DNA from 2 places in the Streptomyces sp. BoleA5 genome. Region 2 is predicted to be linked to the other one. Evidence: riboswitches for the same ligand, from Rfam matches in the RefSeq annotation. Region 2 holds a riboswitch; the other holds the start of a gene.
The links. Region 2 has a riboswitch for glycine ahead of gcvP (aminomethyl-transferring glycine dehydrogenase). Riboswitches for the same ligand answer to the same signal wherever they lie in the genome.
Positions count from the first base shown of each region.

Region 1 (14,963 bases), on a different contig from region 2:
GCCCGCGGCGTTCTCCTCGTTGACGGCCATGGCGTACAGGGTGACCCACTCCATGGCGTGCGCCGCCAGGTTGCCCTCGGCGCGCAGCTGGCGGGCGGTCGCCGAGGCGCGGCGGCGGACCTTGAGGCCGCCGGGGAGGATGCCCTCGCGGGTCAGCCCGGCCCGCACGCAGTCCTGCATGACGCGCCAGATCTCCAGCAGGCCCGTGCGGATCTCGGCCTCGGTGCGCCAGGCCTTCTCGTTCTCCAGCATCAGGCCGGAGATGGACAGCCCGGTCTCCCGGGTGAGGCGGAGCAGCTCGTCGCCGGTGCGGAAGGGGTACTTCAGCACGGTGTCGTCGAGCTTGATGCGGTCCTCGCCGACCGCGTCCTCGTCGACGACGAAGCCGCCGCCCACCGAGTAGTAGGTCTTCTCCAGCACGGGCGCGCCGGTCTCGTCGTACGCGAAGAGCGTCATGCCGTTGGCGTGGTACGGCAGCGAGCGGCGCCGGTGCAGGACCAGGTCGTCGGCGGCGGAGAACGGGATGTCGTGGGCGCCGAGCAGGCTGATGCGGCCGCTGCTGCGGATGTGCTCGACCCGCTCGTCGGCGGTGTCGACGTCGACGGTGCGGGGGGAGTGCCCCTCCAGGCCCAGCAGCACCGCCTTGGGGGTGCCGTGACCGTGGCCGGTCGCGCCGAGCGAGCCGAAGAGTTCGGCGCGCACGGAGGCGACACCCGCCAGCAGGTCGTCGTTCTTCAGCCGCTGGGCGAACATCCGCGCGGCGCGCATCGGGCCGACCGTGTGGGAGCTGGACGGGCCTATGCCGATCGAGAAGAGGTCGAAGACGGAGATGGCCACGGTGCGATGACTCCTCGGATTCGCGGACCCCGTTGTCCGCGGGCGGCCGGCGGGGTCGCCGCCGGAGTGGTACGTGGGCGGCGTGGGTGCGCCGCGCTTGCTCCAGTGTGCGGGACCGTCCTCGCGGACGGCCCCGCACACCGGGTGATGCTCGCTACTTCAGGCCGGGGTACAGCGGGTGCTTGCCGGCCAGGGCGGTGACCCGGGCGCCGAGCGCCTTGGCGGTCTCCGCGTCGAAGCCCGGCTTGAGGGCCTCGGCGATGACGTCGGCGACCTCGCGGAAGTCCTCGGTGCCGAAGCCGCGGGTGGCCAGCGCCGGGGTGCCGATGCGCAGGCCGGAGGTGACCATCGGCGGACGAGGGTCGTTCGGGACCGCGTTGCGGTTGACCGTGATCCCGATCTCGTGCAGCCGGTCCTCGGCCTGCTGCCCGTCGAGCTCGCTGTCGCGCAGGTCCACCAGGACCAGGTGGACGTCGGTGCCGCCGGACAGCACCGAGACACCGGCCGCGGTGACGTCGTCCTGCGTCAGCCGCTCCGCGAGGATCCTCGCGCCCTCCAGGGTGCGGACCTGGCGGTCCTTGAACTCCTCGCTCGCCGCCACCTTGAAGGCGACCGCCTTCGCCGCGATGACGTGCTCCAGCGGGCCGCCCTGCTGGCCGGGGAAGACCGCCGAGTTGATCTTCTTGGCGAGTTCCGCCTTGCACAGGATGACGCCGCCGCGCGGGCCGCCCAGCGTCTTGTGCGTGGTCGTGGTGACGACGTCCGCGTACGGCACGGGGGAGGGGTGCAGCCCCGCCGCCACCAGACCGGCGAAGTGCGCCATGTCGACCATCAGGTACGCGCCGACCTCGTCGGCGATCCGCCGGAAGGCCGCGAAGTCCAGCTGCCGCGGGTACGCCGACCAGCCGGCGATGATCAGCTTCGGGCGGGACTCCTTGGCCAGGCGCTCGACCTCGGCCATGTCGACCTGCCCGGTCTCGGCGTCCACGTGGTAGGCGGCCACGTTGTAGAGCTTGCCGGAGAAGTTGATCTTCATGCCGTGGGTCAGGTGCCCGCCGTGGGCGAGGTTCAGACCCAGGATCGTGTCGCCGGGGTTCAGCAGCGCGAACATCGCGGCCGCGTTGGCCTGCGCGCCCGAGTGCGGCTGGACGTTGGCGTGCTCGGCGCCGAAGAGCGCCTTGATCCGGTCGATCGCGAGCTGCTCGACGACGTCGACGTGCTCGCAACCGCCGTAGTAGCGGCGGCCGGGGTAACCCTCGGCGTACTTGTTGGTCAGCACCGAGCCCTGGGCCTGGAGCACCGCGACCGGAGCGAAGTTCTCCGAGGCGATCATCTCAAGGGTGGACTGCTGACGGTGCAGTTCGGCGTCGACGGCGGCGGCGACGTCGGGGTCGAGCTCGTGCAGTGAGCTGTTGAGAAGCGACATCAGGGGGTCATCCGTCCGGAGGTCGGAGTGGACAGGGCGCAGCGGTGGAGGTCTCGGGCGGTCAGCTGCCGGTGAAGGCGGTGTACTCGTCCGCGGAGAGCAGGTCGCCCGGCTCCTCGGAGATCTTCACCTTGAACAGCCAGCCGCCCTCGAAGGCCGCCGAGTTCACCAGCGACGGGTCGTTGACGACGTCCTCGTTGACCTCGGTGACCTCGCCGGAGACCGGGGCGTACAGGTCGCTGACCGACTTGGTCGACTCCAGCTCTCCGCAGGTCTCACCCGCGGCGACCGTGTCGCCCACCGCCGGGAGCTGGACGTAGACGACGTCGCCGAGGGCGTTGGCCGCGTGCTCGGTGATGCCCACCGAGGACACGCCGTCCGCGTCGGCGGCCGAGACCCACTCGTGCTCCTTGCTGTACCGCAGCTGCTGGGGGTTGCTCATGGCGTGAATTCTCCTGGATGACGGTATGTGCTGGTGAACGGCTGTCTTGACAGATGGGACGGCTGTACCGGATGTGACCGGGACCTCAGCGCTGCCGCTTGTAGAACGGCAGGGCCACCACCTCGTACGGCTCATGCGTACCGCGGATGTCCACGCCCACACCAAGGGCGCCCGGCGTCGCGTGCGCGGCGTCCACGTACGCCATGGCGATCGGCTTGCCCAGGGTCGGGGACGGGGCGCCGGAGGTGACCTCGCCGACCACCTCGCCGCCCGCCACGACGGGGTAGCCCGCCCGGGGGACCCGGCGGCCCTCGGCGACCAGGCCGACCAGCTTGCGCGGCGGCGTGGCCTCGGCCTTGGCGGCGGCCGCGGTCAGCGCCTCGCGCCCCACGAAGTCACCCGGCTTGTCGAACTTCACGACCCGGCCGAGGCCGGCGTCGAAGGGGGTGAGCGCGGTCGTCAGCTCGTGCCCGTACAGCGGCATGCCCGCCTCCAGGCGCAGCGTGTCCCGGCAGGACAGGCCGCAGGGCACCAGGCCGGCGTCCGCGCCCGCCTCGGTCAGCGCCTGCCACAGCTTCTCCGCGTCGGCCGGGGCGACGAAGAGCTCGAAGCCGTCCTCGCCGGTGTAGCCCGTGCGGGCGATCAGCGCGGGGACGCCGGCCACGGTGCCCGGCAGGCCCGCGTAGTACTTCAGCCCGTCCAAATCGGCGTCGGTGACCGACTTCAGGATGGCGGGGGAGTTCGGGCCCTGGACGGCGATCAGCGCGTAGGCGTCCCGGTCGTCGCGGACCACGGCGTCGAAGCCGGCGGCGCGTTCGGTGACCGCGTCGAGGACGACCTGGGCGTTGGAGGCGTTGGCGACGACCATGTACTCCTCGTCGCCGAGGCGGTAGACGATCAGGTCGTCGAGGATGCCGCCGTCGGGCGCGCAGATCATCGTGTAGCGGGCACGTCCCACGGCCAGCGCCGAGATGTGGCCGACCAGCGCGTGGTCCAGCGCCTCGCCCGCGGCCGGACCGGTGACCGTGATCTCGCCCATGTGGGACAGGTCGAAGAGACCTGCCCGGGTCCGCACGGCGGTGTGCTCGTCGCGCTCGCTGGCGTACCGCAGCGGCATGTCCCAGCCCGCGAAGTCGGTCATGGTGGCGCCGAGGGCGCGGTGCAGCGCGTCCAGTGCGGTACGGCGGGGTTCACTCATCGGGCGGGCTCCCAAGGCGAGGAAGGGACAGGTAGGGCGATGACGGGGAAGGTCCTCCCCATCTGTCATCGGAACCTGAGAGGTTCACCTGGACCCTCCGGTCGGAGGAGTCCCGGTTTGCACCTTGGGTGGGGCGGCGCCCCCGTCGCCGGGAGGGCTCGCCCGCTTTTCAGATGTGCCTCGAACGCGCGGTATCTGTGCCTGAGAGATTCAAGGGAGGACTTGCTCCTTCGGCGTCCCGCCCGCCGCAGCGGTGCGGAAGCTCTCCCGCGCGGCCTCGAACGGCCTATATGTGATTGAGGCCGCCATCATTGCACGGGCGCCCGCCGTTGTCGCGATCGAGTCCCGGATGTCCCGGTCCGGTCCCGATCCGGTTGTAACGCCGCCGTTTCTCTGGGTAGGCAAAGACACAGGATTTACCATTTCTTGAACGTCGGACCCGGAGGGCGAACTGTGCGGTGGCAGAGTGCGTATGCGACGGCCGGGGGCCCGGCCGTGTCCCGGCCGGTACCGGCGCGGGCCGGGGGGGCGCGCCGCGGGGGCCGCTCCGTGCGGCCGCGCCGGCTGCTCGATCTGCGGCGGGGGCGGCGGCCCGTGCGCACACTGCGCTATCCGCCGGGTGACGTCCTGGTCGTCTCCGGCCTTCCCGGCGGCGGCAAGAGCACCCTCATGCGGCGCGCGAAGGGCAGTGCCCGCCTGATCGACTCGCAGGACGTGAGGGAGCGCTGGCAGGCCCGGCTGCCGCGGCTGCTGCCGTACGCCCTCTACCGCCCCCTGGTGCGGATCGCGCACTATGCCGGGCTGTGGCGGGCGCTGCGCTCGGGCGACAGCGTCGTCGTGCACGACTGCGGCACCCTGCGCTGGGTGCGCGCCTGGGTCGCCCGCCAGGCGCGGCGCCGGGGGCGGGGTATGCACCTGGTGCTGCTGGACGTCCCCGTGGTGACCGCTCTGGACGGTCAGCGCGAACGCGGCAGGGGGGTGTCGGCGTACGCCATGGCCCGGCACCGCAGCGCCTCGCGCCGGCTGCTCGCCGAGGCGGAGGCCGGCCGGCTCCCCGGGGCGTGCGCCTCGGTGGTGCTGCTGGACCGCGAAGCGGCCCGGGAGCTCGAGGCCATCGACTTCGACGGCTGAGCGGCCGGGCCGCGTCGCGTGAGGGGCGGTACCGCTACTGACCCTGGAGGTCCATTTCGGCCTGCGGCGCGATCTGCGCCTCCGGCGGCAGCTGCTCTCCCTGGTCGTTCAGGGGGAGCGGCAGCGGGAGCGGAAGCGGCAGCGGCAGCGCGCCGGTGAGCAGCTTCGGCACCGCCATCAGCAGGGCCTGCAGGTCGGCGACGACGGTGGCGACACCGGCCGTCACACCCGCGAGGTCCTTGGCGACCACCTTGGCCAGCAGGTCCGTGACGTCCTGGACCAGCTTGGTGAGCGCGTTCTTGACGTCGGTGACGGCGTCCGCGGCGCTCTGGTCGCCCGGCCCGCCGACCTGGTCGATGGCGCCCTGGTCACCCGGCTGACCGAGATCGCCTGGCTCCAGGCCCGGTTGTGGCGCGCCCGGATCGAAGGCCGACGGGTCGGTGACGCCGGGAGATACCGCACCAGACTGGTCGAGGACCGAGGCCAGCTGACGGCTCGCCTCCTCCAGACCCCTGCGGAGTTCGTCCAGCTTCGCCGAGTCCGGGCTTTCGATCTGGGCTTCCTGGGTGAGCTTGGCCCCGATGGACAGCGTGTCACCCAACTTGGCGATGAGTTCGGCGTTGCCCGTCTCCGCCGCCCGGGCGGCGAGGTGCTCGACCTCGACGGCCGTGCTCCGGGTGGGGGCCTGGGCACTCGCGACACCGCCGGTGAGGCCCATCGTCAGCGCGGCGCACACGGCCGCCGCTATGAGGGTGGAGTTGATCCTGGTGATGCGCATGTCGAGATATCTCCCGTTTGAGGGTTTTCTCCTTGCTCGTCCTACCTTCGGAGCCGTAGTGACGCTTCGCAACCGGACGATAGCTATATGTGACGTATATGAGGTGCGGGGTCGCTCGCGCCCGCCGCCGGATAGGGTTTCCACGGAGCGCACCACCACGGCAAATTGCGAGGCGAGACGCAGTGAACATCCCGGGGCAGCGGATACCGGACGGCTTCGCCCCGTCGGGCCACGGTGCCGGCGGCTGGCCCGCCAACGAGCTGGAGGAAGTGCTGTCCGCGGCACTCGGTGATCCGGGTGCCACGGCCCGTGTCCTGGAGGTGCTCGGGCGTTCGCAGTTGTGGATCCCGCTGCCGAACGGCGGCGGTCCCGAGAGCACGGACCTCGACCTGCCGACCCTCGAACTCGAAGGCGGCGTCTACGTTCCGGTCTTCAGCTCCGAACAGCAGTTCCTGGCCGCCGGTTCCGGCATGGACTTCGCCGTCGCGCCCGCCCGTGAGTTCGCCCGCGGGCTGCCCCCGCAGCTCGGGATCGCCGTGAACCCCGGGGGCGCGGTGGGTCTTCCGCTGCCGCCCGCCGCGGTGATGGAGCTGTGCCGCACCGACCGCGAGCCCGGCACCCCGAGCGGCGCCCGGGTCCGGCTGTGGGAGCCCTCGCCGCACGAGGAGCCGGTCGACTTCCTGGCCGCCGCGGCGGGCGAGTTCGCCGTCACCCCCGTCGTGCTCTCCGCCCGCCGCGCCCTGGCCAGCGTCGAGGGCGACCCCGCCACGCTCTTCGTCGGCGTCGAACTCGACCGCTGGCAGGAGGAGGACCGGGCCGCCGCCATGGCCGCCCTCGGGCGCGCGCTCGGCGCCGTACCGCTTCCCTGGCAGGTCAATCTGGTGCTGCTGGACGTCGCACAGGACCCCATCGGCGACTGGATGCTGGAGCGCGTGCGACCCTTCTATGTCGGCACGGGCGCATAACCTGGGTCCGGCACGACACCCGAGGCATTCGGCGAAGCAGACGACGCGGACAAGGCAGACGCGGAAGGGCGGGACACGTGAGCGCCGGCGTGGGAGGGGGCGGGGGGCTGGAGCATGCGCTCCGGCAGGTGACGCCCGGTAGGTACGACGCCTACGAGGAGGTGCTGCGGGCCCTCGCCGACAGCCAGGTGTGGATGCTGCTCTGGCAGGGCACCCCCGGCGGGGCGGACGCGCAGTACGGCAACATGGAGGTCGCCGGCCACGGCTATGCGCCCTGCGTGACCTCGCCGCAGGAGTTCACCGCCTGTGGCTGGAACCGGGCCCACGAGGTGGTGTCCGGTCGCGAGATCGCGGCCTCGCTCTTCCCCGACCGCTGGGGCCTGTGGCTCAATCCGCACGCCCCCGGCGGCGGCATCGGCATCCCCTGGCTCGACCTGCGCCGCGTCTGCCTCGGCCTCGACCGGTCCCCGGCCGGACCGCTGCGGATCGGCGAGCCCGCGCTCCAGATCCCCCAGTACTACGCCCTGTTGACCCAGCAGGCCCATCGCAACCCGGCCGTCCGCTCGCTGCGGCGCGCCTGGGTGCAGCCCGCGCTGGGCGAGCCGTACCTGGCGATCGGCGTCGACCTCTACGAGGCCGGGCCGCAGGCCGTGGAGACGGTGCGCCTGATGATGCAGTCCGCCCTCGGCGCGGTGCCGCAGGGGCTGCCGGTCGCCACGGTCGCGCTCAACGACGAGTACGACCCGGTCGGCATGTGGATGCGGGCCTCGGCGCAGCCCTTCTACTCCCGCGACGCCCACGGCGCGCCGGGTGCGCCGGGCGTGCCCGGGGCGACGTACGGCTGGGCCCCGCAGCCCTACTGAGGCCTGCGGGGGGAGTTCCGGGTGCCGTGGCGCCGGTGTGTGGGCCGGTGCGGGTCCGTTGCGCCTGCGGCCGGCTTTTCCCGCCCGCCCGTGCGGCACCGTCCGCGGGTGCGGGTGACCCCCGTGGGTGGTGCCGGCGCGTCGGCGGCTGCGGCCGGTTCCCGCCCCGCGATCACGCAGCGCGGGCGGTAACCGGCGGGAGGGTGGGAGACAGCCCGCCGCAGGTGCGGCGGATCCGCACTCGTCCACGCACCGCGGCGAGGGCCCCGCGAGGGGCCGCCCGTCACAGGACCGCGTCGATGAGCCCCAGCGGCGGGCTCCCCAACTCCAGCAGCGCCCCGTGGAACCGCTGCAGCGAGAACTCCTGCCCCCAGGCGTCCCGGGCGCGCTCGCGCAGCCGCATGATCTCCAACTTGCCCCAGGTGTAGCGGCCGTACGCCGCGTCGAAGGTGCCGCGCCGGGCCTCGGAGGCGGCACCGGCCCGTGCGAGGTGGGCGTCCCGCATGAACCGCTGCGTCGCCTCCTCCAGCGTCATCGCCCCTGTGTGCAGCCCGATCGCGCACGCGAGCCGGGTGACGCGTACGAGCGCCTCCAGGGACACGCCGATCGCGAAGCGGGGGTCACGGGAGCGGAAGCCCTCCTCGAGGCAGACCTCCTCGACGTAGTGCGCCCAGCCCTCGCAGAAGGACAGCGAGTGCAGGACACGCCGTACCTGTGTGGGTGCGTGCCGCAGTGCCCTTCCGTGGGCGAAATGGCCGGGCGCCACCTCGTGGACGGTGATGGCCGGCAGGCTCGTGCGGCTGAAGACCGAGAGCCACTCCTCGCGCTCCTCCTCCGGCCAGTCCGGCTCCGGCGGGGTGACGTGGTACCAGGAGGCGGAGTCGGCCTCCTCCGGTGCGGCCCAGGTCATCATCGCCATGGACCAGCGGCGCGACGGCGGCGCCGGACCCACGAGGCAGTCGCCGTCGAGCCAGGGCACGAGCCCCCGCCGGCGGGTGAAGTCGATGACCTCCTCGGTGAGCCGGGCCGCCTCGGGGATGACCCCGTCGGCGTCCGGGTGGTCGGCCAGCAGCCGCGGGATGAGCTCGTCCACGGTGGCCTTCGGGTCCAGCCGTCCGCAGGACTCGGTCAGGAGCGCGGTCAGCCGGTCCCGTTCGCGCTCGGCTTCGTCGGCGAGCGCCGACAGGTCCACGCGCAGACCTTCCTGACTGCCCATCAGCAGTGCGAGCGCCTCCCCGCCGAGCCGGGGGTCGGGGTCGCCGGTCTCGGCGGCGCGGGCGATGTGGTCGACCAGGCGGGCGTGCGCGGCGAGCGCGGGACCCGCTTCCGGCTCGGTCTCCGGGTCGAGGTCGGCGGCGAGACCGCGGACCGCCCCGAGGAGTGCCCCGGCGACCGGCGCGCTCACCCTGTCGAGCGATGCGATGGCCGCGTCGACGGCGTCCGGCCACTGCTGGAGGTGGCGTCTGCGGGCCTCGGAGAGTTCCTCGCGGGGTGCGTACTCGCGGTCGTAGGCGGTGAGTTCAAGGTTGGACAAATGCGGATACGGGTCGCGGCGGTGCAGCTCAAGCTCGCCGTACTGGACCTTGAGGGTGTCCTCGAAGACCGAAAGGTGCCGTTCGTCGTGAGGGTCGGGAAGGGCCGGTTCGCGGAGCCGGGCGTGGGCGAGCGAGGACAGTCCGCGGCGGACGCCGTCGGGCGACAGGTCCTGCACCTGGCCGTCGTACTCGTGGAGTCCCGCCATCTCCCTGACCACCGGGACCATCAGGTCGCACACGGAGCGAAGCCGATCATTCATGGCATCGAAGGTAGCGACTTCCGTTGCCCCGCGGCGATCTGTCAACGCGCGTAACACTGCGGTAATAACGGACGAAGGTTCACCACATCACGGTTGCGCATCGCTTCCCTGCGGGGTCTGGCGCGTGATCCAAGCCCCATGAAGACTCGCGCACCAAGGCGCTTCCTACGTCGCCTTAACGATTCATCACAAGCCAAACACACAGCCCAGCGCCACCGCACCACCATCAAGAGCTGCGCCCGACATGGTCGGTCCGCTCCGTCGACCCGGGCGGACGGCCAGGCGAAGCCGGCCACCGCCGGCAGGGGGATGCACGAGGAGACATGACAGCACCGCTGCACGACACCGCTGAGACGACCGTCGCCGACGTCACCGCCGACATACCCGCGAAGGCGATCGAGGGGCGTTCGCCCGGGCGCATCGCATGGATGCGCCTCAAGCGCGACAAGGTGGCGCTGGCGGGCGGCGTGATCGTCGTCTTCCTCATCCTGGTCGCGATCTTCGCCCCCCTCATCGTCAGCGTCCTCGGTCACCCGCCGAACGACTTCCACGAGGACAAGATCGACCCGCTCTTCGGCACCCCCACCGGCAAGTGGGGCGGCATCAGCGGGGATTACCTCTTCGGCGTGGAGCCGGTCAACGGCCGCGACGTCTTCAGCCGCATCGTCTACGGCACGCGGATCTCCCTGCTGGTGGCCTTCCTGTCGGCGATCGTCGCGGTCGTCCTCGGCACCTTCTTCGGCATCATGGCCGGTTACTTCGGCGGCTGGGTCGACGCCGCCATCGGCCGTGTCATGGACGTCCTCCTGGCCTTCCCCCAGCTGCTCTTCATCATGTCCCTGGTCTCGGTCATGCCGAACTCGCTGCTGGGCTTCAGCGGCACCGGCGTGCGCATGGGCGTCCTGGTGGTCGTGATCGGGTTCTTCGGCTGGCCCTACGTCGGGCGCATCGTCCGCGGCCAGACGCTGAGCCTGAGGGAACGCGAGTACGTCGACGCGGCCCGCAGCCTCGGTGCCGGCCGCGGCTACATCCTCTTCCGGGAACTGCTGCCCAACCTCGTCGCCCCGATCACCGTCTACGCGACGCTGATGATCCCGACGAACATCCTCACCGAGGCCGCCCTGAGCTTCCTCGGGGTCGGCGTGAAGCCGCCCACCTCGTCGTGGGGACAGATGCTCTTCAAGGCGCTGTCCTTCTACGAGACGGACCCGATCTTCATGCTGATCCCGGGTCTGGCCATCTTCATCACCGTGCTCGCCTTCAACCTCTTCGGTGACGGCGTACGGGATGCGCTGGACCCGAAGGGCTCCCGCTAGCCCTCGCACACCGCCCCTGCCATTCCCGTCAGGTGGCTTCTCACCGAGAAGGACCGCAGGTCCGCGGAAAGTCGCGGACCGCGAATCACGGAGGTTACGAAAAAGTGACATCCCCACGCTCATCGAGGCGCAGGCTGGCCGCAGGGACGGCCGTCGTGGTCGTCGCGCTGCTGTCCACCGCCGCTTGCGGCGGAGGCGGCGGTGGCAAGTCCGACGGCAACGCCAAGGCCCCCGGATTCAACGCCGCCGTCAACAAGGTGGCGAACGCGTCCGACAAGAAGGGCGGCACGCTCAAGTTCATCGGCACGCAGGACGCCGACTCCTGGGACCCGCAGCGCGGTTACTACGGCTTCATGTGGGACTTCGCGCGGTACTACACGCGCCAGCTGGTCTCCTTCACCCCGGAGCCGGGTCTCGCCAGCACCACGCTGAAGCCGGACCTCGCGACCGGCCTCGCGAAGGTCGAGGACGGCGGCAAGACCTACACGTACACCCTGAAGGACGGCCTGAAGTGGGAGGACGGCTCCCCGCTGACCTCCAAGGACGTCAAGTACGGCATCGAGCGCATCTGGGCGCAGGACGTCATCTCCGGTGGCCCGATCTACCTGCAGCAGGTGCTCGACCCCAAGGGTGAGTACAAGGGCCCGTACAAGGACACCTCGGCCGACAAGCTCGGCCTGAAGTCCATCGAGACCCCGGACGACAAGACCATCGTCTTCCGCCTGCCGAAGCCCAACAGCGACTTCGAGCAGATGCTGGCGATGCCGTCCGGCTCCCCGGTCCCGGCGGCCAAGGACACCGGCGCGAAGTACGGCCTCAAGCCGTTCTCCAGCGGCCCGTACAAGTTCCAGTCGTACACGCCGAACAAGTCGATGGTGCTGGTCCGCAACACCAACTGGAGCGCGTCCACCGACGACCTCCGCAAGGCGCTGCCGGACAAGATCACGGTCACCCTGACCACCAACGCCGACGACATGGACAAGCGCCTGATCAACGGCGACTACGACCTGGACCTCAACGCCACCGGCGTCGGCCAGGCCGCGCGCGCCGAGGTGCTCGGCAAGAACAAGGCCAACGCCGACAACCCGGACACCGGCTTCATCCGCTACGCGGTCTTCCCGACCACGGTCAAGCCGATGGACAACATCCACTGCCGCAAGGCGGTCATCCTCGCCGCCGACCACAAGTCGCTGCAGACCGCCCGCGGCGGCCCGCAGGCCGGTGGCGCGATCGCCCCGAACATGCTCCCGCTGGGCATCAAGGGCGCCGACGGCAAGTACGACCCGTACAACGTCCTGAAGGACACCACGGGCAACGTCGAAGAGGCCAAGAAGGAGCTCAAGGCCTGCGGCCAGCCCAACGGCTTCAAGACCACGATCGCGGTCCGCAACAACAAGCCGATCGAGATCGCCACGGCCGAGTCGCTGCAGGAGTCGCTGAAGAAGGTCGGCATCACCACCGAGCTCGACGAGTTCGACGGTGCGCAGACCTCCGGCATCATCGGTGCCCCGAAGACGGTCAAGTCCAAGGGCTACGGCATCATCATCATGGGCTGGGGCGCCGACTTCCCGTCGGGCCAGGGCTTCCTGCAGCCGCTGGTCGACAGCCGGTTCATCCTTGAGAGCGGCAACAACAACTTCGCCGAGATCAAGGACAAGGCCATCGACGGCCTGTTCGACCAGGCGCTGCAGCAGACCGACGCGAACGCTGCGGCCGAGATCTACAAGCAGATCAACCAGAAGGTCTCCGAGGGCGCGTACTACCTGCCCTTCACCTTCGAGAAGAACATCATCTGGCGCAGCTCGCGCCTGACCAACGTCTACACGGCCGACGCGTACAACGGCCGCTACGACTACGCCTCGCTGGGCGTGCAGTAACAACTCTCGAATCGATCGAGTGCCACACCCGCTAGGCACGAAGGGCAGGTGATGGCCGCGTGCGGCGGCCCGGGGAACCCCCCGGGCCGCCGCCGGGCCGAGCACAGTGCTTGCATACATCATCCGGCGACTGTTCGCTGTCGTCGTCATGTTGCTGGTCATCACATTGGTGACCTTCGGGATCTTCTTCCTGATCCCCAAATGGGTCGGTGTCGACCCCGCCACCTACTTCATCGGGAAGCAGGCGGACCCGGCCTCGCTTGAGGGCATTCGGAAGAAGATGGGCCTCGACGACCCCATCCTCGTGCAGTTCGGCAAGTTCCTGTGGGGGCTGGTCGCCGGGCGTGACTACGCCAACGGCACGGACGTCACCCACTGCTCCGCCCCCTGCTTCGGCTACTCCTTCCGCAACGAGCAGGCGATCTGGCCGGTCCTGACCGACCGTCTTCCCGTGACGATGCAGCTGGCCGCCGGCGCCTGCGTCATCTGGGTCATCGTCGGTGTCGGCACCGGTGTCGTCTCCGCTCTCAAGCGCGGCTCGGCGCTCGACCGCTCCCTGATGACGGTCGCGCTCGCCGGCGTCTCGCTCCCCATCTACTTCACCGGCATGATCGCCCTGGCGGTGGTCGTCTACGGCCTGGGATGGATCGACGGCCAATATGTGCCGTTCGGTGAATCGGCCTCCGGCTGGTTCGGCGGCATGCTGCTGCCATGGGTCACACTCGCCTTCCTCTACGCGGCCATGTACGCCCGGATGACCCGGGCCACCATGCTCGAGATCATGGGCGAGGACTACATCCGCACCGCGCGGGCCAAGGGCCTGCGTGAGCCGGTCGTCATCGGCAAGCACGCCATGCGCTCGACCATGACGCCGGTGCTGACCATCCTCGGCATGGACCTCGGCGCCCTCGTCGGCGGCGCGATCCTCACCGAGACGACGTTCAGCCTGCCCGGCATCGGCCAGGCGGCGGTGAAGGCGATCTCGGACAAGGACTTCCCGCTGATCCTCGGCGTCACGCTGATCGCGGCCGTCGCCGTGGTGGTGGCGAACCTTCTCGTAGACCTGCTGTACGCCGTCGTCGACCCGCGCGTGAGGCTGTCATGACCGACCTCCCCATCCAGAAGTCCGGCACCGGGGCGGATTCCGCCCCGAACGAGCCGGTGGCCGGGAAGGCGCAGCCCACGGCGTTCCTGGAGGTCCGCGACCTCAAGGTGCACTTCCCGACCGACGACGGCCTGGTGAAGTCCGTCGACGGCCTCTCCTTCCAGCTGGAGAAGGGCAAGACCCTCGGCATCGTCGGCGAGTCCGGCTCCGGCAAGTCCGTCACGTCGCTGGCGATCATGGGTCTGCACCGGGCAGGCCAGTACGGCCGCAGCAAGGCCCGGATGTCCGGCGAGATCTGGCTCGAGGGCAGGGAACTGATCTCGGCCGACCCGGACGAGGTCCGGAGGCTGCGCGGCAAGGACGTCGCGATGATCTTCCAGGACCCGCTGTCGGCGATGCACCCCTACTTCACCGTCGGCGCGCAGATCGTCGAGGCGTACCGGGTGCACCACGACGTCTCCAAGGCCGTGGCCCGCAAGCGCGCGATCGAGATGCTCGACCGCGTCGGCATCCCGCAGCCCGACAAGCGCGTCGACGACTACCCGCACCAGTTCTCCGGCGGCATGCGGCAGCGCGCCATGATCGCCATGGCGCTGTCCAACAACCCCGACCTGCTCATCGCGGACGAGCCGACCACCGCGCTCGACGTGACCGTGCAGGCGCAGATCCTGGACCTGATCCGGGACCTGCAGAAGGAGTTCGGCTCCGCGGTCATCATCATCACCCACGACCTCGGCGTCGTCGCCGAGCTCGCGGACGACATCCTGGTGATGTACGGCGGTCGCTGCGTGGAGCGCGGGCCGGCCGAGAAGGTCTTCTACGAGCCGCAGCACCCCTACACCTGGGGCCTGCTGGGCTCGATGCCCCGCCTGGACCGTGAGCGCACCGAACGGCTCAACCCGGTCAAGGGCTCCCCGCCGAGCCTGATCAACGTGCCGTCCGGCTGCGCCTTCCACCCGCGCTGCCCGTACGCGGAGCTCACCGGCGGCGCGAGCACCACCGTCGTTCCGGAACTGCGCGAGGTCGGCAGCCGGCACCACGCCGCCTGCCACCTGGGCGCGGCGGACCGGGAGCGCATCTGGACCGAAGAGATTGCGCCGAAGCTGTGAAAGGCCAGGAGATGACGATCCCCCAGCAGTCGACCGCCGACGGGTCGGATGCGCTGCTCAAGGTGAGCGGCCTGGTCAAGCACTTCCCGATCACCAAGGGCCTGCTGCGCCGTCAGGTCGG
Region 1 covers NZ_KB892146.1:31,213-46,175, reverse strand. Annotated here, with positions in the region: gene B085_RS0135930 (L-serine ammonia-lyase) at 1-837, opposite strand, end outside; gene glyA (serine hydroxymethyltransferase) at 992-2,263, opposite strand; gene gcvH (glycine cleavage system protein GcvH) at 2,325-2,705, opposite strand; gene gcvT (glycine cleavage system aminomethyltransferase GcvT) at 2,791-3,903, opposite strand; glycine riboswitch at 3,959-4,081, opposite strand; glycine riboswitch at 4,083-4,183, opposite strand; gene B085_RS0135910 (AAA family ATPase) at 4,357-5,034, shown strand; gene B085_RS0135905 (hypothetical protein) at 5,069-5,812, opposite strand; gene B085_RS0135900 (enhanced serine sensitivity protein SseB) at 5,995-6,777, shown strand; gene B085_RS0135895 (enhanced serine sensitivity protein SseB C-terminal domain-containing protein) at 6,855-7,640, shown strand; gene B085_RS0135890 (DUF885 family protein) at 7,924-9,435, opposite strand; gene B085_RS0135885 (ABC transporter permease) at 9,759-10,751, shown strand; gene B085_RS0135880 (ABC transporter substrate-binding protein) at 10,856-12,628, shown strand; gene B085_RS0135875 (ABC transporter permease) at 12,735-13,733, shown strand; gene B085_RS0135870 (ABC transporter ATP-binding protein) at 13,730-14,842, shown strand; gene B085_RS0135865 (ABC transporter ATP-binding protein) at 14,854-14,963, shown strand, end outside.
Region 1: linked by a shared signal. The riboswitch ahead of gcvT (glycine cleavage system aminomethyltransferase GcvT) and the one ahead of gcvP (aminomethyl-transferring glycine dehydrogenase) in region 2 are both predicted to bind glycine.

Region 2 (14,963 bases):
GACCGGCGCAGGGCACGTACACCGTCCCGAGGACGAGTCCCAGCAGGAACCCGCCCCGGCCGCCCCCGACGCGCCGCTGCCCGAGCCGGGCGAACGGGCGCTCCAGCAGGTCCTGCACGGCCGGGAACATCATGGCCACGCCCAGCAGGAGCAGCACGCCGAGTCCCACCCACCGCAGGATGTCCGGCGGCACCGGCAGGGCGCCGAGCACAAGGGTGCCGAACAGCGTGATGAGGCTGAAGCTGACGACCAGTCCGGCCATCACCGCGTACGGCCGGCTCCTGCGCGCCGGTTCCGCCCCCTGCCGGGACGCGGGGACCCCGCCCGAGAGGAAGACCAGGGGCAGGACGGGAAGCACGCACGGGGAGACGGCGGTGACGAATCCACCGACCAGCCCGATGAGCAGCAGGGTGAGCAAGACGACCTCCGGACGGGGCTCTCACGAACGGCCCCGGGGGGAACGGCGGGCGCCGGGAGCCTGATCCCCGGCACGACGCGGACTGACGGTGCCGCCTCCACGGGCGGCGGCGGGCACGGCCTCAGACGGCGGTGGCCCCGGCGGTCACCGGGACGGCGAGCACCATGGAGCGGGGGCGGATCGGTGCGCGGCCGTGCCCTGCGCCCGCACCTCGCGCCGGGTGGCCGTGGTCTTCACCACGTCCGGGGAGCGCGCGGCCGGTCGCCCGGCCGTCGCGGCGCTCTCCGGCGGCGGTGACGACCGTGATGTGGTTCGTCTCGGTCACGAGCGGCCTTTCTCGCACGTCCCGGGCCGAGCACGACCCGATTCCCCCACCTCTCCAGATGTGGAAACGACTGTGACAGAGCCATTCGTCACCTGTCAAACAGGTGACGCCACTACTCCGGGCATCAGCCATCCCCAGTGCACATGAGACGAATCACTCCCTTGACAGGTGACAGTCGGGGAGACATCGTCGACGGAACGACACCCGCCCGCGGAGGAGACGACGCGATGCCGCCCACGCAACACAAGACGCCCGATGCCGCCGCGACGGCGCGCAGGACCCGGTTCGGCAAGCTGCCGGAGCGCATAAGGCCCGACCAGATGGTCCAGGAGACCCCGGCCACGGCACCCGACCCGGCCCGGCGCGTGTACAGCGCCGACGAGTGGCTCGTCCGCTACTGCCTGTGAATCGCGCCGGTCCCACCGGCCGTGAAGACGGAGGTTTTCCCGTGCGTGTCCCCAAGCCCCTCCTGGCGGCGTCCCTGATGGTGCTCGCGGCGGCCGTGAGCGTCGCCTGCTTCGCCCAGGTCGTCTGACCGCCCCGCCCACTGCGCCTCGCCGGCCCGCCCCGACCACCGTCGGGGCGGGCCGGCGCCCTCTTGCCCAGGCCCGGCCGGGCACGCCGGGCGGCGCTTGACGCATTTGAGACGACCGGTCATATTGGATTCCCGGCGCAGGTCCACCCGTCGCTCCGGCGCGACGCGTGCGGCCTGCGCCGCGGCCGGCGCCGCCGCTGTGGCGCCCCGCCCGGCCACCCCCAACCAGCCGAACCGTCGAGGAGAACCATGTCCACGTACCGCGCATTCGAGGTCACAGGCGCCCGCAACTTCGAGCTCGTCACCCGCGAGATCGTCGCCCCACCCGCCGGGCACGTCCGGCTGAGGGTGGAGAACTGCGGCGTCTGCCACTCCGACGCGCTCGCCGTGGAGGGCATGCGGGCCGACCCGTCGCAGCCGATCGTCCCCGGCCACGAGGTCGTCGGCGTCATCGACGCGGTCGGCGAGGGCGTGACCACCTGGCGGGTCGGCGACCGTGTCGGCGTGGGCTTCCTCAACGGACACTGCGGCGAGTGCACCTCCTGCCGCCGCGGAGACTTCGTCAACTGCACCGACCAGCCCCAGACCGGCACCACCACCGACGGCGGTTACGCCGAGATGATGATCGCCCGCAGCAGCGGCCTGGTCCGCGTGCCGGACGCGCTCTCCCCCGCCCTCGCCGCCCCGCTGCTCTGCGCCGGCCTCACGACCTTCAGTGCCCTGAGCCGGCTGGACGTCCGCCCCGGCGGGCTCGTGGCGATCCAGGGCATCGGCGGCCTCGGCCACCTGGGCCTCCAGTACGCCGCCCGGCTCGGCTACCGTGTCGCGGCCATCGCCCGCGGCCCCGAGAAGGAGCGGCTCGCCCTCGAACTCGGCGCGAACCACTACATCGACAGCGCCGCGCAGGACCCGGGAGCCGAGCTCCGCAAGCTGGGCGGCGCGGACGCCATCGTCGCCACGGCGTCGAGCGGCACGTCGATGACGCCGCTGGTCCCCGGGCTCGCCCCGCGTGGGCACATGGTCGTGGTCGGCGTCTCCATGGACCCGCTCTCCGTGGCCACGCCCGACCTGATCCTCGCCTCGCGCACCATCAGCGGCAGCCTGACCGGCTCCGCGATCGAGAACGAGGACAACCTCGAGTTCAGCTCGCGCTCCGGTGTCCGTCCGATGATCGAGACGATGCCCCTGTCGCAGGCGCCCGAGGCCTACGCGCGCATGATGTCCGGAAAGTCCCGCTTCCGGGTCGTGCTGGACGCCGCTGCCTGACCCGGCGGGGCGTGCCCTGCCGGGTGTATTTTTGACAGGCAGGAGACGACCGGCCATATTGCGGTCCGGAGGAGGAGGCGCCATGGCCCGGCAGAGCATGCGCGAGGCGATCGTCGACGCGGCGGTCGCGCAGTTCCACGCGAAGGGGTACAACGCCGCGGGCGTGAAGGACATCACGGACGCGGCCGGAGTACCGAAGGGGTCGTTCTACAACCACTTCGACAGCAAGGAGTCGCTGGCCCTCGTCGCGCTCGACCGCTACGGCGCGGGCCGGCGGACGCACGAGCTGGCGGAACCGGGAATCCCGCCGCTGGCCCGGCTGCGCGCGCACTTCGAGATGCTGCGGGACGAGACCGTGGACGCGGACTTCACCCGGGGCTGCATGTTCGGCAACTTCGGCGCCGAGATCGCCGACCACAGCGAGACGATCCGCGCGGGCGTCCGCACCTCACTCGGCGTGTGGGCCTCGCTGATCGCCGGCGCGCTCGCCGAGGCGCAGCGCGCCGGCGAGCTGCGGGCGGACCTCGACACCGGGCGGACGGCACGGTTCGTGCTCAACGCCTGGGAGGGAACGCTGATCACCGCCCGTTCCGGCCGGTCGGACGAGGCCTTCGAGGACTTCTTCGACACGGTCTTCGGGACGATGCTCACCCCGCCGCCAGGCACGTCCTGAGGTGTGACGACGCGATGGTGCCCGGCCGCCCCCGGCGACCGGGCACCGTCCCGTCAGCGATCGCCCGGCCGTTCGAGCACCGGCTTCACGTCCAGGACGGGCGTGCCGTCCAGCGCCTCCAGGTCCCGCACCCGCAACCGCAGGCCGTCCGCCTCGACGACCCGGACGCGGTGCAACCCGACCGGGTTCGGCCGGTCCGGCGACCGCGTGGCGAACACCCCGGTGAGCGGCCGTTCCCGGTCTCCACGCGGCCGCAACTCCAGTACGTCCCTGCGGGCCCGGTCCAGCCAGGTCAGCACGACCACGTCCGTACCGGCCCGCAGCCCGCGCAACGCCCGAGCGACGCCGGGCTCGAAGACCAGCCACGCCTCCGGGGACCCTTCGTCCCCCTGCTTCGGCGCCTCGTCCCGGCTCCGCAACGGCGACTCGACATACCCCACGGCCCGCAGGACGTACTCCGACTCCGGCGCCCCGTCCATCCGCCACCTCCTCCGGCGTCACGATGTGCCATCGCACCCCCGGTCCGTGCCGTCGAACGGCCCGGACAGGGCACAGTGGTGATCCTGCATCACACGAGCCGAGGACGGACCATCCTGTGCGTGATCGACACCGCGGCCGAGGCCATGGTGACCCGGTTCCTCCGCGACCATCCGGACGCCGGGCGGGACGGTGCGACGCACCCCGCGCTGCGCGGCTGTACCGAGGTGCCGTGGGCCGACCTCCCCGGCCGCCCCGCGGGGCTGCCTGCCCTCCTCCACGCGCTGTTCGACGAACGCGCCGCGCCCGAGGCCGTGCGGCGCTCACCGACGTCCTGTTGGACGGCGTCTTCCGGAGGGGCGCCGCGATGCCGGCCGCCCTGCCGTTCGTCATCCGCCTCGCCGTGTGTCCTGAGGTCCCGGTGCGCTCCGGCCTCACCGACCTCGTCGCCGTGGCGGCCGAACTCGCCGAGCCGGTCGATCCGGAAGACGAGCATGCGGTGCGCCTCCGGGGGTTGGACGCCGATCATCCGGAACGCGCGCTCTGCCGTGCCGTGCTCGCCGCGCACGCCGCCCTGGTGCGCCCGATGATGTCCGACGACCCGCCGCCCGCCTGAGAGGCTGCCACGGGGCGCACCAAGGTCACGGCCTCAAGACAGCCGTACGCACGCCCTGTTGGGACACGGATCCGGCTGCGGCACCCGCCGCGCGGGCCACGACCCCTCGATTGGCCCTGGCCGGTCGCCGCGGCGCCTCCGTAGGCTCGCGACATGCGGATCCGTATCGTCGACGCCTTCACCGACCGCCCCTTCGCCGGCAACCCCGCTGGCGTGCTGCTGCTGGACGCGGACAGCTTCCCCGAGGACGGCTGGCTCCAGCGGGTCGCCGCGGAGGTCAACCTCTCCGAGACCGCGTTCGCCCATCCCACGCCGGGCACCCAGGACACGGACTGGGCCCTGCGCTGGTTCACCCCCAGGGCCGAGGTGAACATGTGCGGGCACGCGACGCTCGCCACCGCGCACATCCTGCACAGCACGGGCGCCGCCCGCGGCCCGGTGAGGTTCGGCGCCCGCTGCGGCGTCCTCACCACGACCGCCGCCGAGGACGGCACCATCACCATGGACTTCCCGGTCGCCCCGCTGACCTCGGTCGTCGTCACGGGCGAGATCTCCGCGGCGATCGGCGCCGACGTGCTGTCGGTGCACGAGACCGGCGACGACGTGGGCGACCTGATGGTGGAGGTCGTCGACGAGAGGACCGTACGGGCGCTCACGCCCGACATCGCCGCCGTCGCCGCGCTGCCCTCCAGGCGCGGCCTCGTCGTGACCGCCGCCGCCGAGTCCCCGGCGACGACCGGCTACGACTTCGTCTCACGCGGCTTCTTCCCCGCCGTCGGCATCGACGAGGACCCGGTCACCGGCAGCGCCCACACCGCGCTGGCGCCGTTCTGGTCACGGCGTCTGGGCCGCGACGAACTCACCGGGCTGCAGGCCTCGGCGCGTTCCGGCCTGGTGCGCACGGTGCTGAGCGGCGACCGCGTACGGCTCAGCGGCCGTGCCGTCACCGTGATCGACGGCGAGCTGCACGCCCACCCGTAGGGCGGTCTCAGGCGGTCGGCAGCCAGCCGACCTTCCCGGCGAGCAGGGCGTAGCCCACGAAGGCCACGATGTCGATGAGCCCGTGGGCCGCCACCAGCGGCCCCACCCGGCCCCAGCGCCGGTAGAGCAGCACGAAGACGACGCCCATCGCCATGTTCCCGATGAGCCCGCCGATGCCCTGGTAGAGGTGGTACGAGCCGCGCAGCACACTGCTGGCCACCAGCGCGCCGACCGGGGTCCAGCCCAACTGGCCCAGTCTGCGCAGGAGATAGCCGACGACGACGACCTCCTCGAGCACGGCGTTCTGGATCGCGGAGGCGATCAGCACGGGGATCTTCCACCAGACGTCGGGCAGCGACTCCGGCACGACCGTCAGGTTGAACCCGGAGGCGCGCGCGCCCAGATAGAACAGCAGCCCGGTGCCGCCGATGGCCGCGGCCAGGGCGGCGCCGCGCAGCAGGTCGGTCCGCGGGCGGCGCAGGTCGAAACCGATGACCGGCATGCCCGTTCCCTCGCGGGCCAGCAGATGGGCGACGAGCGCGACCGGGACGAGCGCCGTGGCGACGCCGAACAACTGCCAGGACAGGTCCAGCCACGGACGGCCCGGCGCCTGCGAGCCGACGAGGGTGGCCGCCTGGTCCTTGAGCCCGCCGGGCTTGGTCAGCGACCCGACGAAGCTGATGAGTGCCGAGAGCGCGCTCGCCCCGAGCGACAGCGCGAGCACCAGAAGGGTCTCGCTGCGCAGCGTACGCGGGGCGAGCCGCTCCACCGTGCCGGCCCCGGCCCCGCCCGGCTCCGCCGCGTTCCTGTCCTCAGATGCCTCCACCCGCGCCATCCTGCCTCATCGGTGCGACGGCGCGGGCGGCGGCTCAGCGTTCCCGCGGCCACTCGTGCACGGGGGCGCCGGTGTGCATCAGCTCGCAGTAGCGCAGGGTCATCGCGGCCAGCGCCCGCTGGCGGTCCAGCCCGCGGTCCAGCTCCTGGTGGAAGGCGACGGCCTGCCACTCGGCGCCGTTCATGCGGTTGCGGCAGCGGCCCTCGATGATGCCGAGGTAGTGGTCCCGGTCCACCGGGTCGATCCCCCAGGCGTCCAGTCCCGCGGCGGCCATCGGCAGCAGTTCGTCCAGGACGAGCTCGACGGCCCCGATCTCCATGAGACCGCTGCCGCGCCCCGGCCGGGGCCAGGTGAACACCGCGTCGATGCCGTACCGGCACGCGGCGTCGAAGTTCGCGGCGGCCGCCGCGAACGGCAGCCGGCTCCACACGGGGCGCGACGCCTCGGCGAGGGAGCGGACGAGCCCGTAGTAGAAGGCGGTGTTGGCGAGCACGTCGGCGACGGTGGGCCCGGCCGGCATCACCCGGTTCTCCACCCTCAGGTGCGGCACGCCGTCGACGACCGCGTACACGGGGCGGTTCCAGCGGTAGATCGTGCCGTTGTGCAGCGTGAGTTCCTTCAGTTGCGGCACCCCGCCCTCGTCGAGGACGTGCAGCGGGTCCTCGTCCTCGCAGATGGGCAGCAGGGAGGGGAAGTAGCGCACGTTCTCCGCGAAGAGGTCGTACGCGGAGTCGATCCAGCGTTCGCCGAACCAGGTCAGCGGGCGCACGCCCTGGGCCCGGTGCTCCTCGGGCCGGGTGTCGGTGGCCTGCTGGAAGAGGGTGGGCCGGGTCTCCCGCCACAGCTCACGGCCGAACAGGAACGGGGAGTTGGCACCGAGCGCCACCTGCGGGCCGGCCACGACCTGCGCGGCGTTCCACACCGCGGCGAAGCGCGCGGGGGTGACCTGGAGGTGCATCTGCATCGAGGTGCACGCGGCCTCCGGGGCGATCGAGCCGGAGACGCAGGTCAGCCGCTCCACCCCCGAGATGTCGAGGGTGATGTCCTCGCCGCGGGCGGCCAGGATGCGGTCGTTGAGCAGCATGTAGCGGTCGACGCGGGAGAGATTGGCACCCACCAGGTCCTGTGCGCCGAGGGTGGGCAGGATTCCCACCATGACGATGCGCGCGCCGACCTCGCGGGCCTTTCCCTCGGCATATCCCAGGCCCATGCGCAACTCTTCGGCGAGACGGTCCAGGACCCGGCCGGAAAGCCGGTGCGGCGCGATGTTCACTTCAATGTTGAACTGCGCGAGCTCGGTCTGGAAATCGCGGCTCGCGATGCGCTCGAGGACCTCCTCGTTCATCATGCGCGGCAGCCCGTCGCGGTCGGTGAGATTGAGTTCGATCTCCAGCCCCATGAGATTGCGGGGACGGTCGAACCGCTTCTCCTCCAGCAGTCGTTCCAGCCCCAGCAGGCACTGCTTGAGCTTCCTGCGGTACCGCTGGCGGTCGGCCAGGTCGAACCCCGTGGCCGCGACCTTTTCCCCCATCGGAGGTCCTTCCTCGAGTGGGCCGTGATCACATCATGCCCAGCCCTGAGATCGATAAGGCCCCCGGCCCCGGTCCGGAGCCGCTAAGCTGGCCAAGAGCACCGTCTCGCGGCACATTCCACGGGCACGTACGGAATTCACATGCCGACGTCGGCCCTCTCGTGAAAAACACCGATGAGATTCAGCCATCCGCAGTAACACGGAAAGCGCAGTTCACGGCGTGGGCGACGGTGCAATCGGGGAGCAATTACCTGCCCAGGGTGTCCTGGAACCGCCTTGCCCGTAATATCACTGACGGCTAGATGAAACACTGCGCGAACACACCTCGTATATCCTTTCGTTCACAGGCAGAGCCTCCGCGACCCGCCGCGCGCCCGCGACGCACCGGCCACGGGAAGGGATCCGCATGCCCACGCTGATTCCGTTCGTCGCCGCCCCCACGCGCCTCACGGATCCGGGCTGTCCCGGCCTGCCGCCGTGTCGTCTGCTCCATCGCTGACAGTGCTGTCCGCACCCCGCCGAGCACCCCCGTGTCTCCTCATGAGAGGCCGCCCACCATGCCGCTGCAGGTAGCCCCAGCCCCCGCTCCCGCCCTGCGGAGCGTTCTCGCCGCCCTGAGCTCCCCGACCGCAGTCCGCGAGGCCCGCACCCCCTCGCTGCGCAACGCCACGGGGCCGCTGGTCGCCGAGCACCCGCTCCCGCTGCACGTCCTCGACCCCGTGATCACCGAACCGGGAGGACTGCCGCGCGCGCGACTGACCGGCTGGCGCTTCCACATCCGCACCGGCGAGAAGGTCGCCGCCGCTGGCGAGACGGTGGACACCCCGGACGGCTGGGCGTTCTCGCACTTCTGCGAGGGCCCCTACCTCGACTCCACCGAGCGCGCGCTGCGCCAGGCCGACGCGCTCACCACCCCTTACCAGCCGCACCTGCTCTCGGTACCGGGGCTCTACATGCTGACGCTGTGGCTGCACGGGGACGTCGCGGCCGACGCGGGCACCGCGCAGCCGGCCCCCGCCGACCTGCTGATCCCGCTGGCGCCGGCGCCGCCGGGGATCGCCGCGCACCGTATGCACCGGCTCTCCGACCTGGTGCCGGTGCTGACCCTGCGGCTGGCTCCGCCACCGCTGCTGGGCACCACCGCCTGAGACTGCCGGCTGGGGCGACCTCGCACGCCTCCGTGACCGTCCGGTCACGGAGGCGTTGCATTGTCCGGGCAACCGCCCGCGAGAGTGAATGCGTCCCCAACTAACGAGGACAGCTCACGCGAAATCCCTGCGGAAATCCCTCAGTAGAGCAACACTGGGACCGACCGACTGAACGGGGGAGCGGCATGACTGAGGTTCCTACCCAAGGCAGCCGTACTTCACACCACTCGCAGCGAAAGACGTCGTCCATGTGCCCGCACCAGCCGCAGTGTCCGTCCGCCGGCAGCCCCGACCGTGAGGCCGCCCACATCACGGCCAGCCACCCCGAGCAGGGCTGGAGCCTACTGTGCAACGGCGTCCTCCTCTTCGAGGACACCGGTGAGCTGCTGCCCGACGGGCAGATCATCGCCCCGCACCGCCCGCTCGGCAGCGAGCACATCGTCACGGCGGCCTGACCGGGCCGGGAACGACACAGGGCCGACCCCGCTGCTGCAGCGGGGCCGACCCTTGAGCGTCAACCGCCCTTACGCGTCGTACTCTTCGAGCGGAGGGCAGGAGCAGACGAGGTTGCGGTCGCCGAAGGCGCCGTCGATGCGGCGGACCGGCGGCCAGTACTTGTCCGCGGCCGACACACCGGCGGGGAAGACCGCCTCCTCACGGGAGTACGGGTGCCCCCAGTCGCCGCCCAGGGCCGCGGCCGTGTGGGGGGCGTTGCGCAGCGGGTTGTCGTCCTTGGGCCACTCCCCCGAGCCGACCCGCTCGACCTCGGCGCGGATCGCGATCATCGTGTCGCAGAAGCGGTCCAGCTCCGCGAGGTTCTCGCTCTCCGTCGGCTCGATCATCAGCGTCCCGGCCACCGGGAACGACATCGTCGGCGCGTGGAAGCCGTAGTCGATCAGGCGCTTGGCCACGTCGTCGACCGTCACGCCCGTCTCCTTGGTCAGCGGGCGCAGGTCGATGATGCACTCGTGCGCGACGAGCCCGCCGGGACCGGTGTAGAGCACCGGGAAGTGCGGCTCCAGGCGTTTGGCGATGTAGTTCGCGCTGAGCACGGCGACCTGGGTGGCGCGCTTGAGGCCCTCGCCGCCCATGAGGCGCACGTACGCCCACGAGATCGGGAGTATGCCGGCCGAGCCCCACGGCGCGGCCGAGATCGGGCCGACGCCCGTCTCCGGGCCGGCGGACGGCTGGAGCGGGTGGTTGGGCAGGTACGGGGCGAGGTGGGCGCGGACCGCGACCGGGCCCACGCCGGGACCGCCGCCGCCGTGCGGGATGCAGAAGGTCTTGTGCAGGTTCAGGTGCGACACGTCGCCGCCGAAGTGGCCGGGCTTCGCCAGGCCCACCAGGGCGTTGAGGTTCGCGCCGTCCACGTAGACCTGGCCGCCCGCGTCGTGCACCGCGGCGCAGATGTCGCCGATGTGCTCCTCGAAGACGCCGTGCGTGGAGGGGTAGGTGACCATCAGCACGGCGAGTTCCTCGCGGTGCTGCTCGATCTTGGCGCGCAGGTCCTCGACGTCGACCTCGCCGTCGCCGGCGGTCTTGACGACGACAACCTTCATACCGGCCATCACGGCGCTGGCGGCGTTGGTGCCGTGCGCGGAGGACGGGATCAGGCAGACCGTGCGCCGGCTGTCGCCGTTCGCGCGGTGGTAGGCGCGTACGGCCAGCAGGCCGGCGAGCTCGCCCTGGGAGCCGGCGTTCGGCTGGAGGCTGACCTTGTCGTAGCCGGTGACCTCGGCGAGGCGCTCCTCCAGCTCACGGATGAGGGTCAGGTACCCCTCGGCCTGGTCGGCCGGCGCGAAGGGGTGCATCGCGCCGAACTCGGGCCAGGTGACCGGCTCCATCTCGGTGGTCGCGTTGAGCTTCATGGTGCAGGAGCCCAGCGGGATCATGCCGCGGTCCAGCGCGTAGTCGCGGTCGGCGAGACGGCGCAGGTAGCGCAGCATCGCGGTCTCGGAGCGGTGCTGGTGGAAGACCGGGTGGGTCAGGTAGTCCACCGCGCGGGCCAGGCCGGCGGGCAGCGCGTCCTCGGTGGCCGCGTCCAGGGACTCGACGTCGGCGGTCACGCCGAAGGCGCCCCAGACCGCGGCGAGATCGGCGCGGCCGGTGGTCTCGTCGCAGGCGATGCCGACCAGGTCGGCGTCGACCTCGCGCAGGTTGACCCCGGCCTCGCGGGCGGCGGCCACGACCTCTGCGGCACGGCCGGGCACACGCGCGGTGACGGTGTCGAAGAAGGCGCCCGTGGTCACCTCGACGCCTCCGGCGCGCAGGCCGGCGGCGAGGACCGCGGCGTAGCGGTGGGTGCGGCGGGCGATCTGGGCCAGGCCGTCGGGGCCGTGGTAGACCGCGTACATCCCGGCCATGACGGCCAGCAGCACCTGCGCCGTGCAGATGTTGCTGGTGGCCTTCTCGCGGCGGATGTGCTGCTCACGCGTCTGCAGCGCCAGACGGTAGGCCCTGTCCCCGTCGGCGTCGACGGAGACACCGACCAGGCGGCCCGGCAGGCTGCGGGCGTACGTGTCGCGGACGGCCATGTAGCCGGCGTGCGGGCCGCCGAAGCCCATGGGCACGCCGAAGCGCTGGGTGGTGCCGACCGCGATGTCGGCGCCGAGCTCGCCCGGGGAGGTGAGCACGGTCAGGGCCAGCAGGTCGGCGGCGACGGTGACGATCGCACCGATTCCGTGGGCCTGCTCGACGACCGGCTTGAGGTCGCGCACGGCGCCGGAGGCGCCCGGGTACTGCAGCAGCACGCCGAAGACGCCCCGCTCGGCGATCTCCGCCGGGATGCCGTCGCTGAGGTCGGCGACGACGACCTCGACACCGGTCGGCTCGGCGCGGGTCTCGATCACGGCGACGGTCTGCGGGAAGGTGTCGGCGTCGATCAGGAAGACGCCGTCCTTGACCTTGCCGACACGGCGGGCGAGCGCCATCGCCTCGGCGGCCGCGGTGCCCTCGTCGAGCAGCGAGGCACCGGAGGTGGGAAGCCCGGTGAGGTCGGCGACGACCGTCTGGAAGTTCAGCAGGGCCTCCAGGCGGCCCTGGGAGATCTCCGGCTGGTAGGGCGTGTACGCCGTGTACCAGGCGGGGTTCTCCATGACGTTGCGCAGGATGACCGGCGGGGTGAAGGTGCCGTGGTATCCGAGGCCGATCATCGGCCGCAGCACCTGGTTGCGGTCGGCGAGCGAACGCAGCTCGGCGAGGACCTCGGGCTCGGTGCGGGCGCCGGACAGGCCGAGCGCCTCGGCGCTCTTGATCGCGTCCGGGACGGCTGCGGCGGTCAGCTCGTCCAGCGAGCCGTAGCCGACCTGCGCGAGCATCTTGGCCTGCGCACCGGCGTCGGGCCCGATGTGACGCTGCTCGAAGGGGATGCCGCGCTCCAGCTCGGAGAGTGGGATGCGGTTGGCGGTCATCTGCGGAGGCCTCCTGGTCTGGCGCGACACGGCCTCCCCCTCTGTCATCTGAACCTGAGAGCTTCACCGTCCCGCACATGCGCCGGGGCGGCTTTCACCGTCGGTGAGGAACAGGCCGCGCACAGTTTGTGCCGCCCTTTCCTGCTTTCCAGAGTGACCTCACCCATGCGGTACGGATGCCTGAGAGATTCCGGGGAGGGTTTGCTCCTTCGGCGCCCGACGGGCGGTTCCCCGCGTCGTCAGGACTCTCCCGCAAGGGGTCAGCAGCCGCTGTCAGCGTACCAGCGCGGTCAGGGAACGAGTCATGTGACAGCCGCCACCTTTCGTGCCTAAATAGGATTAAACGCGACCAGTTGGAGGGACCGTGCAGACCGGTATCGATCCGCGCAGCCTCATCGGACGCAGGGCCTTCGACCGCAACGGGATGAAGATCGGCACCGTCGACGAGGTGTACCTCGACGACGCCACCGGGGAACCCGAATGGGCTGCGGTGCGCACCGGTCTCTTCAGCCGTGACGCGTTCGTGCCGCTGGAACCGAGCGAGTTCACCGGGGAGGAGCTGCGCGTGCCGTTCGACAAGGCACTGATCAAGGACGCCCCGGACTTCGGCGTGGGCCGGCACCTCTCCCCCGAGCAGGAGCTCCAGCTCTACCACCACTACGGCATGAGCGGGCCCTCGCTGTCCGGCCCGGTGCCGGAGCCCCCGCCGGACCGCGACTTCGGCACGCTGGCGGGCGACAGCTGACGCGGGAGCGCCGGCATGCCCGATAACACCAGCGGGAGCGGCTCGGACGGCTCCAGCTCCGTGTCGTCCACCGCGAAGGTTCGCACCCGCCCCGGCGCCGCCGAACCCGGTTCCTCGAAGCGCACGGTGACCCTGCCGACGCCGCTGCCCTGCACCCATCCGGCGCCGTACTCGCTGTGCCGTACGTCCTGGCCGGGCACCCAGCGCCGCTCCTGCGGCGCAGGCTCCCGGGGTACCTCCGCGGGCCGCTCCGGCACCCCCTGCGACGCACCGGAATCCTCCTCCGCGGCGCTCTCCTCCTCCCGTTCCGCCGCCTGGGCGAACAGGTCCTCCTGCGTGAAGTCGGCGAGCCCGGCGACACCGACCCCGAGCAGCCGGACGCCGCCGGTGATGTCGACGGCCTCGAGCAGCCGGGCCGCGGTCTCCCGGACGACCGCCAGGTCGTCGGTCGGGGCGCGCAGCGTCTCGGAGCGGGTCAGCGTCGTGAAGTCGTAGCGCCGCACCTTCAGCACCACCGTGCGGCCCGAGCGGCCCGCGGAGCGGAGCCTGCGCACGCAGCGGTCGGCCAGGCGGTCCACCTCCAGCCGGACCCGTACCCGGTCGGTGAGGTCCACGTCGAAGGTGTCCTCGACCGAGACCGACTTGCTCTCCCGGTCGGCGACCACCGGCCGCTCGTCGACAGCCAGGGCCATCCCGTACACATGGGCGCCGTGCGCCTTGCCGAGCAGCCGCACCAGCTCGGCCTCCCCCGCCTCCACCACCTCGCCGACCATGAGAATGCCCGCTCTCCGCAGGTGCTCCGCCGTCGCGGGACCCACGCCGGGCAGCGTGCGCACCTGCATGGGGGCCAGCAGCTCACGCTCGGTGCCGGGCTCGATGAGCACCAGGCCGTCCGGCTTGGCCTGCTCCGAGGCGATCTTGGCGATCAGCTTGGAGCCCGCGAGCCCCACGGAACCGGTGACCCCCGTCGCCGCCCTGATGTCCGCCCTCAGCCGCTCCCCCACCGCGCGCGGGTCGTCCGCGATCCCGCCCGCCTCCAGGTCCACGAAGGCCTCGTCCAGGCTGAGCGGCTCGACCAGCGGCGAAAGCCTCGACAGCAGCTCCATCACGGTGTCGCTGATCTGCCGGTAGACCGCGAAGCGCGGAACGAGGTAGGCGGCGTTGGGGCACAGCCTGCGCGCGTGGGCCATGGCCATGGCCGAGTGCACCCCGTGCACCCGGGCCTCGTACGACGCGGTCGCCACCACCCCGCGCGGCCCGACACCCCCCACGATGACCGGCTTGCCCCGCAGACTCGGCTTCGCGGCCTGCTCGACGGCGGCGAAGAACGCGTCCATGTCGAGGTGGAGGATGGTCGGCGCGCTTCTCACAGTCACCGATGGTGCACCATTGGTCCGACATCCGCCGTACGTGTGTACGGCGGACGGATGGGGCGCGGCCGGTCCGGCCCGGTCAGCCCGCGCGGTTGCGGCGCCGTGCCAGCTCGTCGCCCGGGTTGTGCCCGACCAGGGTCTCCCCGGTGTCGACGCGCTCGGAGTGCAGCTGCGACAGGGCGCCCTCGACGTCCCGCCACACCACCCCCACAGCGATCCCGAAGATCCCCTGACCGCCCTGGAGCAGGTCGACGACCTCGTCCGGCGAGGTGCACTCGTACACCGTCGCCCCGTCGCTCATCAGCGTCATACGGGTGAGTTCCGCGGGCCCGCTGGACCGCAGGTGCTGCACGGCGGTGCGGATGTTCTGCAGGGAGACGCCCGTGTCGAGGAGCCGCTTGACGATCTTGAGGACCACGACGTCCCGGAAGCTGTACAGCCGCTGCGTCCCCGAGCCGTACGCGGGCCGGATGCTGGGCTCCACGAGCCCGGTACGCGCCCAGTAGTCGAGCTGGCGGTAGGTGATGCCGGTCGCCGCGCAGGCGGTGGGCCCCCGATAGCCGACCCGTTCGCCGGCCCCCTCCGGCAGCTGTCCCGAGGTGTCGCCCGAACCCCCTCCGGGGGGCGTCG
Region 2 covers NZ_KB892095.1:166,800-181,762, forward strand. Annotated here, with positions in the region: gene B085_RS0111335 (cytochrome c biogenesis protein DipZ) at 1-418, opposite strand, end outside; gene B085_RS0111340 (hypothetical protein) at 540-743, opposite strand; gene B085_RS0111345 (hypothetical protein) at 971-1,150, shown strand; gene B085_RS0111355 (alcohol dehydrogenase catalytic domain-containing protein) at 1,528-2,544, shown strand; gene B085_RS42090 (TetR/AcrR family transcriptional regulator) at 2,627-3,217, shown strand; gene tsaA (tRNA (N6-threonylcarbamoyladenosine(37)-N6)-methyltransferase TrmO) at 3,271-3,696, opposite strand; gene B085_RS0111370 (hypothetical protein) at 4,062-4,310, shown strand; gene B085_RS0111375 (PhzF family phenazine biosynthesis protein) at 4,464-5,291, shown strand; gene B085_RS0111380 (type II CAAX prenyl endopeptidase Rce1 family protein) at 5,299-6,126, opposite strand; gene B085_RS0111385 (glutamate--cysteine ligase) at 6,161-7,657, opposite strand; gene B085_RS0111390 (hypothetical protein) at 8,215-8,805, shown strand; gene B085_RS0111395 (DUF5999 family protein) at 9,054-9,260, shown strand; gene gcvP (aminomethyl-transferring glycine dehydrogenase) at 9,330-12,215, opposite strand; glycine riboswitch at 12,250-12,372, opposite strand; glycine riboswitch at 12,374-12,478, opposite strand; gene B085_RS0111405 (PRC-barrel domain-containing protein) at 12,580-12,960, shown strand; gene B085_RS0111410 (DNA polymerase IV) at 12,873-14,330, opposite strand; gene B085_RS0111415 (MerR family transcriptional regulator) at 14,413-14,963, opposite strand, start outside.